Regions from separate parts of the Streptomyces sp. NPDC005496 genome, predicted to be linked through region 3. Evidence: riboswitches for the same ligand, from Rfam matches in the RefSeq annotation. Region 3 holds a riboswitch; each other region holds the start of a gene.
What was found. A riboswitch is a leader RNA that binds a small molecule or an ion and turns the genes downstream of it on or off. The one in region 3 is predicted to bind thiamine pyrophosphate.

Region 1 (4,411 bases), on a different contig from region 3:
CACATCTGCGGCGTTGTCGTCGGTCGCCGACTCCCCCACTCTCGGCTCCGCTCGAGCGGGGGGACCCCCATCGCTTCGACTCCCTCCTCCGCCTTGCAGCTGCACGCACCAGACCCCGCTCGGGTCGGCCGGGACGAACCGTCCGTCACGGCCGACCTGATCCAAACGACAGGCCCTAGAAGGCGGGGCGCTCGGGGTCCAGCCGTGCGCGCCCCTCCACCGGGGAGGAGGCCTCCGCAAAGTGCCGGCGCGGGATGCGGCCCGCCCGGTACGCCAGCCGCCCCGCCTCCACCGCGTGCCGCATGGCGTCGGCCATCAGCACCGGCTCCTGCGCCCGGGTCACGGCCGAGGCGAGCATCACACCCGCGCATCCCAGCTCCATGGCGAGCGCGGCGTCCGACGCGGTCCCGGCGCCCGCGTCCAGGATGACCGGCACGCGCGCGTGCTCCACGATCAGCTGGAAGTTGTGCGGGTTGCGGATGCCGAGGCCGGAGCCGATGGGCGAGCCCAGCGGCATGATCGCGGCGCAGCCGACGTCCTCCAGCTTCCGCGCCAGCACCGGGTCGTCGTTCGTGTACGGCAGCACCGTGAACCCGTCGTCGACGAGCGTCTCGGCGGCGTCCAGCAGCTCGATCGGGTCGGGCAGCAGCGTGCGCTCGTCGGCGATGACCTCCAGTTTCACCAGGTCGGTGCCGAGGGCCTCCCGCGCGAGCCGGGCGGTGAGGACCGCCTCGCCCGCGGTGAAGCAGCCCGCCGTGTTCGGCAGGACGCGGATGCCGAGCCGGTCGAGGACGGACAGCACCGAACCGTGCGCCCGCGGGTCGACCCGGCGCATCGCGACCGTCGTCAGCTCCGTGCCGGAGGCCACCAGGGAGCGCTCCAGCAGGTCCAGGCTGGGGGCGCCGCCGGTGCCCATGATCAGGCGGGACGCGTAGGACGTGCCGCCGAGGACGAAGGGGTCGTCGGCCATGGGTCAGCCTCCTTGGACGGCGGTGAGGACTTCGACGCGGTCCCCGTCGGCGAGGGCCGTGCCGGCCCACTGCCCGCGCGGGACGACGGTCTCGTTGAGGGCGACGGCGACACCGGACGGGGCAGCGGTGAGGGTCGCGACGAGGGCGTCGAGCGCGGTGCCCGGGGCGACGTGCCGGCGCTCCCCGTTGACGAAGATGTTCATGCGGGCTGCTCCGTGAGGGCGGTGCTGAAGCGGCGGGGGGTGAAGGGGCGTGCCAAGTCCGGGAGTTCACCGGTGGTCAGGACGTGCGCCATGGCGTCGCCGGTGACCGGGGTGAGCAGCACGCCGTTGCGGTGGTGGCCGGTGGCCAGCAGCAGGCCGTCCAGTCCGGTCGGCCCGAGCAGCGGGGCGTTGTCCGGCGAGCAGGGGCGCAGCCCGGCGCGGGTCTCGGTCAGCGGCAGTTCGGTGATCCCGGGGACCAGCTCGTGGGCGTCGCGCAGCAGCTCGTACACACCGCCCGCGGTGACCGTGGTGTCCCAGCCCAGCTCCTCGCTGGTGGCGCCGACGACCAGCTCGCCGTTCTCGCGCGGCACCAGGTAGACGTGGCTGCCGCGCACGACGGCGCGCACGGTCCGGCTCAGGAACGGCGCGTAGCGCGGCGGCACGGTCAGCCGCAGCACCTGCCCCTTCACGGGGCGCACCGGCGGCAGCAGGTCCTCCGGGACGCCCGCCAGCCGTCCGCTGAGGCTGCCCGCGGCGAGGACGACCCGGCCGGCCGGCAGGGCGGTGCCGTCCGTGGTGACCACCCCGGTGGCCCGGCCCCGGACGACGTCCAGCCGCTCGGCCCAGGTGCGGTGCAGGACGACACCGGCGCGCTCGCAGGCCACGACCAGGGCGGCGGCGAGCCGGCGCGGGTCGACCTGGTGGTCGCCGTCCACCCGCAGCCCGCCGCGCACGCCCGGTGCGAGCATCGGCTCCAGCCGGCGGCAGTCCCGGCCGCTGAGCCACGCCGACTCCAGGCCCGACCGGCGCTGCAACGCGTGCAGTTCGCGCAGGTGGGCGCGGTCGTCGGCGTCCAGCGCGACGGCGAGCGTGCCGCAGCGGCGGTAGCCGAGACCGAGACCGGTGACCTCGGTCAGCTCCGCCGCGAAGTCGGGGTAGCGCTCGGCGGAGGCCAGGTTGAGGCCGAGCAACGTCTGCTCGCCGTAGTGGAGTTCGGTGACGGCGGCCAGCATGCCGGCGGCCACCTGGGCGGCGCCGCCGCCCGGCTCGGGGTCCACGACCGCGGTGGTGAGCCCGCGCTGCGCGGCCCGCCAGGCGGTCACCAGACCGATGATGCCCCCGCCCACGACGAGGACGTCCGGCGAGCCCGAGGGCCCGCGTGCGGTGTCCGTGGACTGTGAGGTACGCGACATGGGCGTCCAGCCCCTCCCTTCGCCGGCATGACCCGGATCAGGTTCGTACGGTCGGAGGCCGTCCAGCCTCCCTCTCAGCCCGGTGCGTCCGGGCTCCCGCGTGTGCTTTACGTTGGCCACCCTAGCCCGTCGCCCCGGCCCCCCAGTAGAGGAGCTCCCCGCATGGCCCGCTCGCTCGACGGCCTCGTCCTCGCCCCGGTCGCCGACCAGGCGCCGGGCCAGGTCGGCACCCGCACCCGGTTCACCTACCACGAGCGGGAGGGACGGATCTGGGCCGACTACGCGGGCGGCGATGTCGTACGAGGTCATCTCGTGGGTAGTCGTGAGGGTGACCGCCTCGACTTCCGGTACGTGCAGCTGAAGCACGACGGAACGACATCCTCCGGGCACTGCGTGTCCCTGGTCGTCGAGCTGGCCGACGGACGGGTACGGCTTGAGGAGAACTGGCAGTGGGAGTCGCAGGAGGGCAGTGGGACGAGCGTGGTGGAGGAGATCGTCCAGCACGCCCGGTGACTGACGTGGTGTCAGATGTCTATGGTGATCACGTGAGCGAGCAGACGCAGTCCGGGGAGCGCACGGCGCCGCGAGTCGTCGTCGTGGGCGCGGGCATGGCCGGGGTGCAGACCGCGGTCGCCCTGCGGGAACAGGGCTTCACCGGCACGGTGACCCTGATCGGCGGGGAGCCGCACCAGCCGTACGACAGGCCGCCGCTGTCCAAGGCGGTGCTGCTCGGCAAGGCCGAGGGCTCCGCCTTCGACGTCGACTTCGAGGCGCTCGGCATCGGACTGCGGCTCGGCTGCGAGGTGCTCGGCGCCCGCCCCGGGGACCACGAACTGGACACCGCCGACGGGCCCGTGCCGTACGACGTCCTGGTGATCGCCACCGGGGCGGAACCGATTCGGCTGCCGGGCACCGAGGGCATCCCCGGAGTCCACCTGCTGCGCACCCTGGACGACGCCGAGCGGCTGCGCCCGGTGCTCGCCGAGCAGCACGACATCGTGGTCGTCGGAGCGGGCTGGATCGGCGCCGAGTTCGCGACCGCGGCCCGCGAGGCCGGATGCGCGGTGACCGTCGTCGAGGCCGCCGACCGGCCGCTCGCCGGTGCGCTGCCTCCCGAGGTGGCCGCCCCCATGGCCGGCTGGTACGCCGACAGCGGGGCGGCGCTGCGCACCCACGCGCGCGTGGAGCGCGTCGAGCCCGGCGCGGTGGTCCTGGACGACGGTTCGCGGGTGCCCGCCGGCGCGGTCGTCGTCGGCATCGGGGCCCGCCCCGCGACCGCCTGGCTCGCCGGCTCCGGGATCGAACTCGGCGCCCACGGCGAGATCGTGGCCGACGCCCACCTGCGCACCTCCGCGCCCGACGTCTACGCGGTCGGCGACTGCGCCTCCTTCCCGTCGGGCCGCTACGAGGGGCGCCTGCTGGTCCACCACTGGGACAACGCCCTCCAGGGGCCGCGCACGGTGGCGGCGAACATCATCGGCGAGGCCCCCGCGGCGTACGACCCGGTGCCCTACTTCTGGTCCGAGCAGTTCGGCCGCTTCGTCCAGTACGTCGGCCACCACGCCTCCGCCGACACGACCCTGTGGCGCGGTGACCCCTCGGGCGCCGCCTGGACGGTCTGCTGGCTCCGCGAGGGCCGCCTGGTCGCCCTGCTCGCCGTGGGCCGGCCCCGGGACCTCGCCCAGGGACGCAAGCTGATCGAGGCGGGGACGCCGATGGACGCCGACGCCCTGACGGACCCGTCCAAGCCGCTGAAGACGGCGGCGGCGTAGGGCGTCCGGCGGTCCGCCGCCCGCCTGCTCCTCCCCAGGTCGGACGGCCTCGGCTTCCGACTGTCGGTCCCAGATGGCAGGCTTGTCCCGTGACCGAGATTGACGCAAAGATCGATGCTCTCGTCCCCGCCTGGCTCACCCTCCCCGACATCGCCGAACTGCTCGGCGTCGAGGTGACCCGCGTCCGGCAGCTGGTCAAGGACGGCCAGCTCATCGCCGTACGCCGTGGTGAGAACCGCGCGCTGCACGTCCCCGCCGCCTTCATCGACGGG
Region 2 (4,411 bases), on a different contig from region 3:
GGGTGTCCAGGGACCGCTGGACGAGCACGGCGAGCGGCAGTACGAGCAGGACGGCGATGCTCGCCAGGACCCCGGCGAGCAGTGCCCACTGCCCGGCGCCGCGGGGTCTGCGCGCGGTCAGCGAGGCGTCCACGAGCCGCAGCGCGGTCTCCCGGCGCCGTACGGTCCGGGCGTGCACGGCGAGGATCGCGCCGACCGCCGCGAACTGCACGAGGGTGAGCACCGCGGCGGTGGACAGGTCGAAGATCTCGGAGGTCTGCCGGTAGATCTCCACCTCCAGGGTGGAGAAGGTGGGGCCGCCGAGGATCTGCACCACACCGAAGGAGGTGAAGGTGAAGAGGAAGACCATGAGCGTGGCGGCGGCCAGCGCGGGGCCGAGCGCGGGAAGGGTCACCTTGCGCCAGGCGGCGAACCGGGAGGCGCCGAGCACCCGGGCGGCCTCTTCCTGGCGCGGGTCGAGCTGCGACCAGAGGCCGCCGACCGTCCGTACGACGACCGCGTAGTTGAAGAAGACGTGCGCGAGCAGGATCGCCCACACGGTGGTGTCCAGGCGTACGCCCCACAGCTCGTCCAGCAGCCCGCCCCGGCCGACCAGCGCCAGGAAGGCCGTGCCGACGACGACGGTGGGCAGCACGAACGGGACTGTCACGACCGCGCGCAGCACCTGTTTGCCCCGGAAGTCGAAGCGCGCGAAGACGTACGCGCCGGGGAGCGCGACCAGCAGGGTGAGCGCGGTGGAGGCGAGCGCCTGCCAGGTGGTGAACCACAGGACGTGCCGGACGTCGGACTGCCCGAGCACGTCGGCGATCCTGGCGAACCGCCAGGCCCCGCCGACGTGCAGCCCGCGGGCGACGATCGCCGCGACCGGGTAGGCGAAGAAGACCGCGAAGAACGCGACGGGCAGGGCCATCAGACCGAGCCGCGCCGCACTCCCGCGCCTCCCGGTCGCCGCTTTCGCGGGCGGCTTGCCTACTTCAGTACGAGCGAGGTCCACGACTTGACCCACTGGTCGCGGTGGTCGGCGATCCGGGCGGGGGCGAGGGTCTCGGGGTCCTTCGCCTGCGGGCCGAACGCGGTGAACTCGGCGGGCACCCGGGCGCCCTCGATCACCGGGTAGACGAACATGTTCAGCGGCATGTCCTCCTGGAACCGCTTGGAGACCAGGAAGTCGACGAGCGCCTTGCCGCCCTCGGTGTTCTTCGCGTTGCTGAGCAGGCCCGCGTACTCGACCTGCCGGAAGCAGGTGCCGGTCGCGACGCCGGTGGGCGCGGTCTTCGGCTTCGGGTCGGCGTAGATCACCTCGGCGGGCGGGGAGGAGGCGTAGGAGACGACGAGCGGGCGGTCGGCCTTGGCCTTCCTGCCGCCGGCGGAGCCGGAGAACTCCTCGTTGTAGGCCTGCTCCCAGCCGTCGACGACCTTCACGCCGTTGGCCTTGAGCTTCTTCCAGTAGCCCTGCCAGCCGTCGCCGTACGCGGCGGCCGTGCCGAGCAGGAAGCCGAGGCCGGGCGAGGAGGTGGAGGCGTTCTCCGTGACGAGGAGGTTCTTGTACGCGGGCTCGGTGAGGTCGTCGAAGGACTTCGGCGGGGTCAGCTTGTGCTCGGTGAACCAGGCCTTGTCGTAGTTGACGCAGATGTCGCCCGTGTCGATGGGGGTCACCCGGTGCTTGCCCTGGTCGGCCCGGTACTCGGGGAGCACCCCGTCCGCCCCCTTGGCCTCGTACGGCTGGAAGAGGCCGTTGTCGAGCGCGCGGGACAGCAGGGTGTTGTCGACGCCGAAGAAGACGTCGCCCTGCGGGTTGTCCTTGGTGAGGATCGCCTTGTTGACCGCCTGCCCGGCGTCGCCGTCCTTGAGGACCTTGACCCGGTAGCCGGACTGCTTCTCGAACTCCTTGAGCACGTCCTTGGAGGCGATGAAGGAGTCGTGGCTGACCAGGGTGACGGTCTTGGAGCCGGCGGCGTCGGTCCCGGAGTCGGACGAGCCGCACGCCGACAGCGTGACGAGCCCGAGTCCGGTGGCCACGATCGCGGCCGTGAACTTCGTGGTGGTGCTCACTGGATTCCTCCTGGAGTGACCAGGAAGAGACGCGGCCCTGCCCGGGAACCTCTGAAAGTTCCCGGGCAGGGCGCAACAGCTTGAGTGATGACCGAACTTCCTACCCAGAATGACCTGGGCAAGGTTCAGAGGGTCTGCGGCCCGTGCCGCACTCTCAGCGCTGTGGCGCTCCCCTGTCGGAATATGAAGATGTGTGTACGGGAGTCAGACTACCGCCCGCCGTTCCGCGGGCCCCGACCGCCGTCACCGGGGCCGGGACGAGCCCGTCCCCTACCGCTCGGACGCGGCCAGCTGCCCGCACGCCCCGTCGATCTCCTGGCCGCGGGTGTCCCGGACGGTGACCGGCACGCCGTGCGCCGCGATGGCCTCGACGAACGCCTTCTCGTCCTCGGGACGGGAGGCGGTCCACTTGGAGCCGGGTGTCGGGTTCAGCGGGATCAGGTTCACGTGGACCGGCTTGCCCCGGAGCAGCCGGCCGAGCCGGTCACCTCGCCACGCCTGGTCGTTGATGTCCCGGATGAGGGCGTACTCGATGGACAGGCGGCGCCCCGACTTGGCGGCGTACTCCCAGCCGGCGTCGAGGACCTCGCGGACCTTCCACCGGGTGTTGACGGGGACGAGGGTGTCGCGCAGCTCGTCGTCCGGCGCGTGCAGGGAGATGGCGAGGCGGCACTTGAAGCCCTCGTCGGCGAACCGGTGGATGGCGGGCACGAGGCCCACGGTCGACACGGTGATGCCGCGCTGCGAGAGCCCGAGGCCGTCGGGCTCGGGGTCGGTGAGCGCCCGGATCGAGCCGACGACCCGCTTGTAGTTGGCGAGCGGCTCGCCCATGCCCATGAACACGATGTTGCTGAGCCGCGCCGGGCCGCCGGGGATCTCGCCGTCCCTGAGCGCCCGCATCCCGTCGACGATCTGGTGCACGATCTCGCCGGTCGACAGGTTCCGGTCGAGGCCGGCCTGTCCGGTGGCGCAGAACGGGCAGTTCATCCCGCAGCCCGCCTGCGAGCTGATGCACATGGTGACCCGGTCCGGGTAGCGCATCAGCACGGACTCGACGAGCGTGCCGTCGAAGAGCCGCCAGAGGGTCTTGCGGGTGGTGTCGTCGTCGCAGCTGATGTGCCGCACGACCGACATCAGCTCGGGGAGCAGCGCCTCCTGGAGCTTGCCGCGCGAGGCGGCCGGGATGTCCGTCCACTCCGCCGGGTCGTGCGCGTACCGCGCGAAGTAGTGCTGCGAGAGCTGCTTGGCGCGGAACGGCTTCTCGCCGATCGCGGCGACCGCCTCTTTGCGCTCGGCGGGCGTGAGATCGGCAAGGTGCCGCGGCGGCTTCTTGGCTCCGCGGGGGGCGACGAAAGTAAGTTCTCCGGGCTTAGGCATGGCTGTACCAGTGTCGCAGATCGAATGGTGTGATCCGGGGGCCGCGTTGTGCCGGCAGGGGGCCCGGAGTCACTCGGTCACGCGGGGCGCTGTCGCCGGAGGCACACCTACCCCTAGTATCGAACGGGTGTACGAAAACATGTCTCGCCCCATCGTCGTCCAACGCGTCACCGGCACCGGCGGGCGCCGGGTGACGATCCGCGCCCAGGTGGCCGGGCTCGCGCACAGCGACGCCGACGTGGTCGAGTTTCTGCGGCGCGCGGGACTCCCGGACGCCTGGGAGCTGCTGGACGACCCGGACTGGGTGGAGTGGCAGGGCGGCCGGCCGCACGAGTACGGCACGGACTGACGCCGGGACCCGTCCCTACGAAGGAGGGGCCCGCCGTCCTGTGGACAGCGGGCCCCCCGTTCGGAGCAAAGCCTCAGCGGCGCAGGTCAGCCGGACCCCACGAAGAGGACCAGCAGCAGCCACACCACCGGCGCGGTCGGCAGGAGCGAGTCCAGCCGGTCCATGATGCCGCCGTGCCCCGGCAGGAGCGTGCCCATGTCCTTGATGCCGAGGTCCCGCTTGATCATGGACTCGCCGAGGTCGCCGAGCGTGGCGCTGACCGCGACCGCGAGCCCGAGGAGCAGTCCCTGCCACCAGCTGCCGTCGTCGATCAGGAACTCCATGCACAGCGCACCCGCCGCCATGGCGAAGGCGATGGCGCCGCCGAGACCCTCACGGGTCTTGCCGGGGCTGATGCGCGGCGCCAGCTTGTGCGTGCCGAAACGCCAGCCGACGGCGTACGCGCCGGTGTCGCTGACGACGGTGAGCAGCAGGAACGTCAGGACGCGCCAGGGACCGTCGTCGGCCGCCAGCATGAGGGCGACGAACGTGGCGAGGAACGGCACGTAGAAGGCGGCGAAGACCCCGGCCGTGACGTCCTTGAGGTACCCCTCGGGGGGTTCCGTCATCCGCCAGACCAGGACCGCGAGCGCG
Region 3 (4,411 bases):
GGGGCGGCGCCACCTACGACGTGGCGCTGCGCTTCCTCGCCGAGGACCCGTGGGAGCGGCTGGCGGCGCTGCGCGAGGCGGTGCCGAACATCTGCCTGCAGATGCTGCTGCGCGGCCGCAACACCGTGGGCTACACCCCGTACCCGACAGAGGTCACCGACGCCTTCGTGCAGGAGGCCGCGGCCACCGGCATCGACATCTTCCGCATCTTCGACGCGCTGAACGACGTCGGGCAGATGCGGCCCGCCATCGACGCCGTACGGGAGACCGGGACGGCCGTCGCCGAGGTCGCCCTCTGCTACACCTCCGACCTGTCCGACCCCTCCGAGCGGCTCTACACCCTCGACTACTACCTCCGCCTGGCCGAGCAGATCGTCGAGGCCGGCGCGCACGTCCTGGCCGTGAAGGACATGGCGGGCCTGCTGCGGGCCCCGGCCGCGGCGACCCTCGTCTCGGCGCTGCGCCGGGAGTTCGAGCTGCCGGTGCACATCCACACCCACGACACGGCGGGCGGCCAGCTCGCCACCTACCTCGCCGCGATCCAGGCCGGCGCCGACGCGGTCGACGGAGCGGTCGCGTCGATGGCGGGCACCACCTCGCAGCCGTCGCTGTCGGGCATCGTCGCCGCGACCGACTACTCCGAGCGGCCCACCGGGCTGAGCCTGAAGGCCGTGGGCGACCTGGAGCCGTACTGGGAGAGCGTCCGCAGGATCTACGCGCCCTTCGAGGCGGGCCTGGCCTCGCCGACCGGGCGGGTCTACCACCACGAGATCCCCGGCGGGCAGCTGTCCAACCTGCGCACGCAGGCGGTCGCGCTGGGTCTCGGCGACCGCTTCGAGGACATCGAGGCGATGTACGCCGCCGCCGACCGCATCCTCGGTCACCTGGTGAAGGTCACGCCGTCCTCGAAGGTGGTCGGCGACCTCGCGCTCCACCTGGTCGGCGCCGGTGTCTCGCCGGAGGACTTCGAGGCCAACCCGAACCGGTTCGACATCCCCGACTCCGTCATCGGTTTCCTGCGGGGCGAGTTGGGCAACCCGCCCGGCGGCTGGCCCGAGCCGTTCCGTACCAGGGCGCTGGAGGGGCGCGCTGCCCCCAAGCCGCAGGAGGAGCTTTCCGCGGACGACCGCGAGGGCCTCGCCAAGGACCGGCGCGCGACCCTGAACCGGCTGCTGTTCCCGGGCCCGACACGGGAGTTCGAGACGCACCGCCAGACCTACGGCGACACCAGCCTGCTGGACAGCAAGGACTTCTTCTACGGACTCCGCCCGGGGAAGGAGTACGCGGTCGACCTCGAACCGGGCGTGCGGCTGCTCATCGAGCTGGAGGCGGTCGGCGAGGCCGACGAGCGCGGTATGCGGACCGTGATGTCCGCGCTCAACGGCCAACTGCGGCCGATCCAGGTACGCGACACCGCTGTGTCCTCCGACATCCCGGCGACGGAGAAGGCTGACCGGGCCAACCCCGGTCACGTCGCCGCGCCGTTCGCCGGAGTGGTGACCCTCGCGGTCGCCGAGGGCGACGAGGTGGAGGCGGGCGCCACGGTCGCCACCATCGAGGCGATGAAGATGGAGGCCTCGGTCACCGCCTCGAAGTCCGGGAAGGTGTCGCGGCTCGCGATCAACCGCATCCAGCAGGTGGAGGGCGGCGACCTGCTCGTCGAGATCGCCTGACCCCCGACCCACCGGACCCGGCAGCCAGGCCCGTCCGGCCGCTCCGCCGCACGTGACACAGGGGTGGGGGGGGCGCGGGGGGGGGGGGCCCCCCCCGCCCCCCCCCCCCCGGCCCCCCCCCCCCCCCCACCCCTGTGGCTATCCTGTCCCGCACAACCGGACACGGGGTGCCCCGCACGAGGGCTGAGATCACACCCGTCGAACCTGAACCAGTTAGGACTGGCGGAGGGATGTCTCATGTCGTTGCCGCATGCCCGTGGCGAGGTGGCCGTCGCAGGCCCGCAGGGCGCCTTCGACGGGCGGATGCCCGCGGCCCCCGGTGACCTGCGGGTCGAGGCGCGGGGCATAGCGCCCGTTCCCGAGGACGCCCGCTACGGCGGCCCCGGGCGGCTGTTCACCGTGTGGTTCGCGCCCAACCTGACCATGACGGGGGTGTTCACCGGCACCGTCGGCGCCGCACTCGGCCTCGACTTCGCCACCGCGCTCGCGGCCGTCGTCCTCGGCACCCTCCTCGGTGCCGTACCGACCGCCTTCCTCGGCACCTGGGGCAGCCAGACCGGCGCGGCCCAACTCCCGCTCTCCCGGCTCGCGTTCGGCCCCGCCGTCGTACTGCCCGGCGCTTTGCAGTGGCTGTCGTCGATCGCCTGGGACGCGCTGATCGGCCTGTTCGGCGGAGACGCGCTGGCCCAGCTCTGCGGCCGGCCGTTCTGGCTCGGCGTCCTGGTCGTGATGGCCGCACAGGGAGCGCTCGGCGTCCTCGGGTACGAGGCGATCCACCGCCTCCAGACCGTGATGACCTTCGCGCTCGGCGCCGCCTTCCTCGCCCTCACGGCCAGACTGGCGACCGGTGACCCACGCCTCGCCACGGCCACCGCGCACGGCGCCGACCGCGCCGGCGCCTTCGTCCTGACCTGCGCCGTCGCACTGAGCCTCGCCCTGTCCTGGGCCCCCTACGCCAGCGACTTCAGCCGCTACCTGCCGCGCTCCGCGTCCCGGCCCCGGATGTTCCGGTGCACGCTGCTCGGTCTCGCCGTCTCCTTCGTCGCCGTCCAGGCGCTCGGCCTGTGGGGCGCGTCCGTCTTCACCGACCAGACCGCCCACGGCGTCGACGCGCTGCTCGGCGGCGGGGTACCGGGCGCCCTCGGACTGCTCGCCGTGGCGCTCGCCGCCCTGTGCAGCAACGCCATGAACGACTACAGCGGCTCCCTGGCACTGCAGACCATGGGGGTACGGCTGCCGCGTCCCGTCGCAGCCGCCCTGGCCGCGGCGCTCGGGTTCCCGCTCGTGCTCTGGATGCACGCCGCGGACACCACCGCCCGCTTCCAGAACGTGCTCCTCCTCGTCGGCTACTGGATCCCCGGGTTCGTCGCCGTCGTGGCCGTCGACTGGAGCGTGCGCCGCAGGGCCCGCAGCGGCGCACCGGTCGACCTCGCCGCCGAGGAGGCCCGCCCGCGGCCGTGGTGGCCGGCGCTCGTCGCGTTCGCCGCCGCCTTCGCCGCCGCGGTCCCGTTCATGAGCACCAGCCTGTACGTCGGCCCGGTGGCCAAGGCCCTGCACGGCGCCGACCTCGCCTACCCCGTGGCCTTCGCCGCGGCCCTCGTGGTGTACGCCCCACTGCGCCTGCGCGCCCGCCGCTGACCCCGGCGTCCCCGCCGCCGCACGCCCCTTCCCCGTACGGAGAACCAGGTATGACTCCCTCCACCGGCCCCGCCGCACCGTCCCTCGCGCCGCCCCGCGTCCTGACCGTCGCCGGCTCGGACTCCGGCGGCGGCGCGGGCATCCAGGCCGACCTGAAGACGATGCTCGCGCTGGGCGCGCACGGCATGAGCGTGCTGACCGCGGTCACCGCGCAGAACTCCGTCGGCGTCCAGGGCGCCTGGGAGCTCCCGGCCGATGCCGTGCGCGCGCAGTACCGCAGCGTCGTAAACGACATCGGCGTGCAGGCCGTGAAGACCGGCATGCTCGCCTCGGCCGAACTGGTGCGCCTGGTCGCCGAGTTGCTGGCGGGGACCGCCGCGCCGGTGGTCGTGGACCCGGTGAGCGTCTCCAAGCACGGCGACCGCCTGCTGGCGGACGAGGCCCTGGACGCCGTACGTACCGCGCTGCTGCCGGTGGCGACGGTGGCCACCCCGAACCTGGACGAGACCGCGCAGCTCACGGGTGTCCGCGCCACGGACGAACGGGGCATGTCCGAGGCGGCCGAACGGCTGCTGGCGTTCGGGCCGCGCTGGGTCCTGGTGAAGGGCGGGCACCTGCCCGGCGAGGCCGTGGACCTGCTCACCGACGGCGCCGAGGAGCACTGGCTGCGCGCGCCCCGCCACGACAACCGCCATACCCACGGAACCGGTTGCACCCTGGCCTCCGCGGTGGCCGTGGGCCTGGCGCAGGGGCTGCCCGTGCCGGAGGCGGTGCGGCGCGCGAAGGACTACGTCACGGGCGCGATAGCCGCGGGCTTCCCGCTGGGCGCGGGTCTGGGCCCGGTCGACCACGGCTGGCGGCTGCGCGAGAACCGCTGACCCGAGCCGGACCCGGGGTGTACGTCAGGGGCCGGTGCGCAGGGGCGTCAGGGAGACCGTGGAGGCGTTGCCGGACACGGGCACCTCGCCGTGCGTCCACCGCACCCGCAGTGAGGCCTTCTCGTCGGGCGGCGTGACCAGGAGCGCGTCCGGTTCGGCGGTCTTCGCGCCGCTGATCCCGGGGTTGGAGAAGGTCAGACCGGCCAGGGCGCTCTGCCCCGG

Region 1: another riboswitch for thiamine pyrophosphate. It lies ahead of thiO (glycine oxidase ThiO); the one in region 3 lies ahead of ACFYQQ_RS00080 (purine-cytosine permease family protein).
Region 2: another riboswitch for thiamine pyrophosphate. It lies ahead of ACFYQQ_RS35875 (thiamine ABC transporter substrate-binding protein); the one in region 3 lies ahead of ACFYQQ_RS00080 (purine-cytosine permease family protein).

The regions. Positions count from the first base shown of each region.
Region 1 covers NZ_JBIAJQ010000020.1:45,561-49,971, forward strand. The annotation lists gene ACFYQQ_RS38905 (thiazole synthase) at 176-970, opposite strand; gene thiS (sulfur carrier protein ThiS) at 974-1,174, opposite strand; gene thiO (glycine oxidase ThiO) at 1,171-2,367, opposite strand; TPP riboswitch at 2,365-2,477, opposite strand; gene ACFYQQ_RS38920 (hypothetical protein) at 2,530-2,880, shown strand; gene ACFYQQ_RS38925 (FAD-dependent oxidoreductase) at 2,913-4,139, shown strand; gene ACFYQQ_RS38930 (Rv2175c family DNA-binding protein) at 4,229-4,411, shown strand, end outside.
Region 2 covers NZ_JBIAJQ010000015.1:130,521-134,931, forward strand. The annotation lists gene ACFYQQ_RS35870 (iron ABC transporter permease) at 1-994, opposite strand, end outside; gene ACFYQQ_RS35875 (thiamine ABC transporter substrate-binding protein) at 970-2,052, opposite strand; TPP riboswitch at 2,132-2,237, opposite strand; gene rlmN (23S rRNA (adenine(2503)-C(2))-methyltransferase RlmN) at 2,323-3,429, opposite strand; gene ACFYQQ_RS35885 (hypothetical protein) at 3,569-3,778, shown strand; gene ACFYQQ_RS35890 (phosphatidate cytidylyltransferase) at 3,865-4,411, opposite strand, start outside.
Region 3 covers NZ_JBIAJQ010000001.1:14,275-18,685, reverse strand. The annotation lists gene ACFYQQ_RS00085 (pyruvate carboxylase) at 1-1,673, shown strand, start outside; TPP riboswitch at 1,827-1,921, shown strand; gene ACFYQQ_RS00080 (purine-cytosine permease family protein) at 1,911-3,311, shown strand; gene thiD (bifunctional hydroxymethylpyrimidine kinase/phosphomethylpyrimidine kinase) at 3,362-4,189, shown strand; gene ACFYQQ_RS00070 (DUF4232 domain-containing protein) at 4,214-4,411, opposite strand, start outside.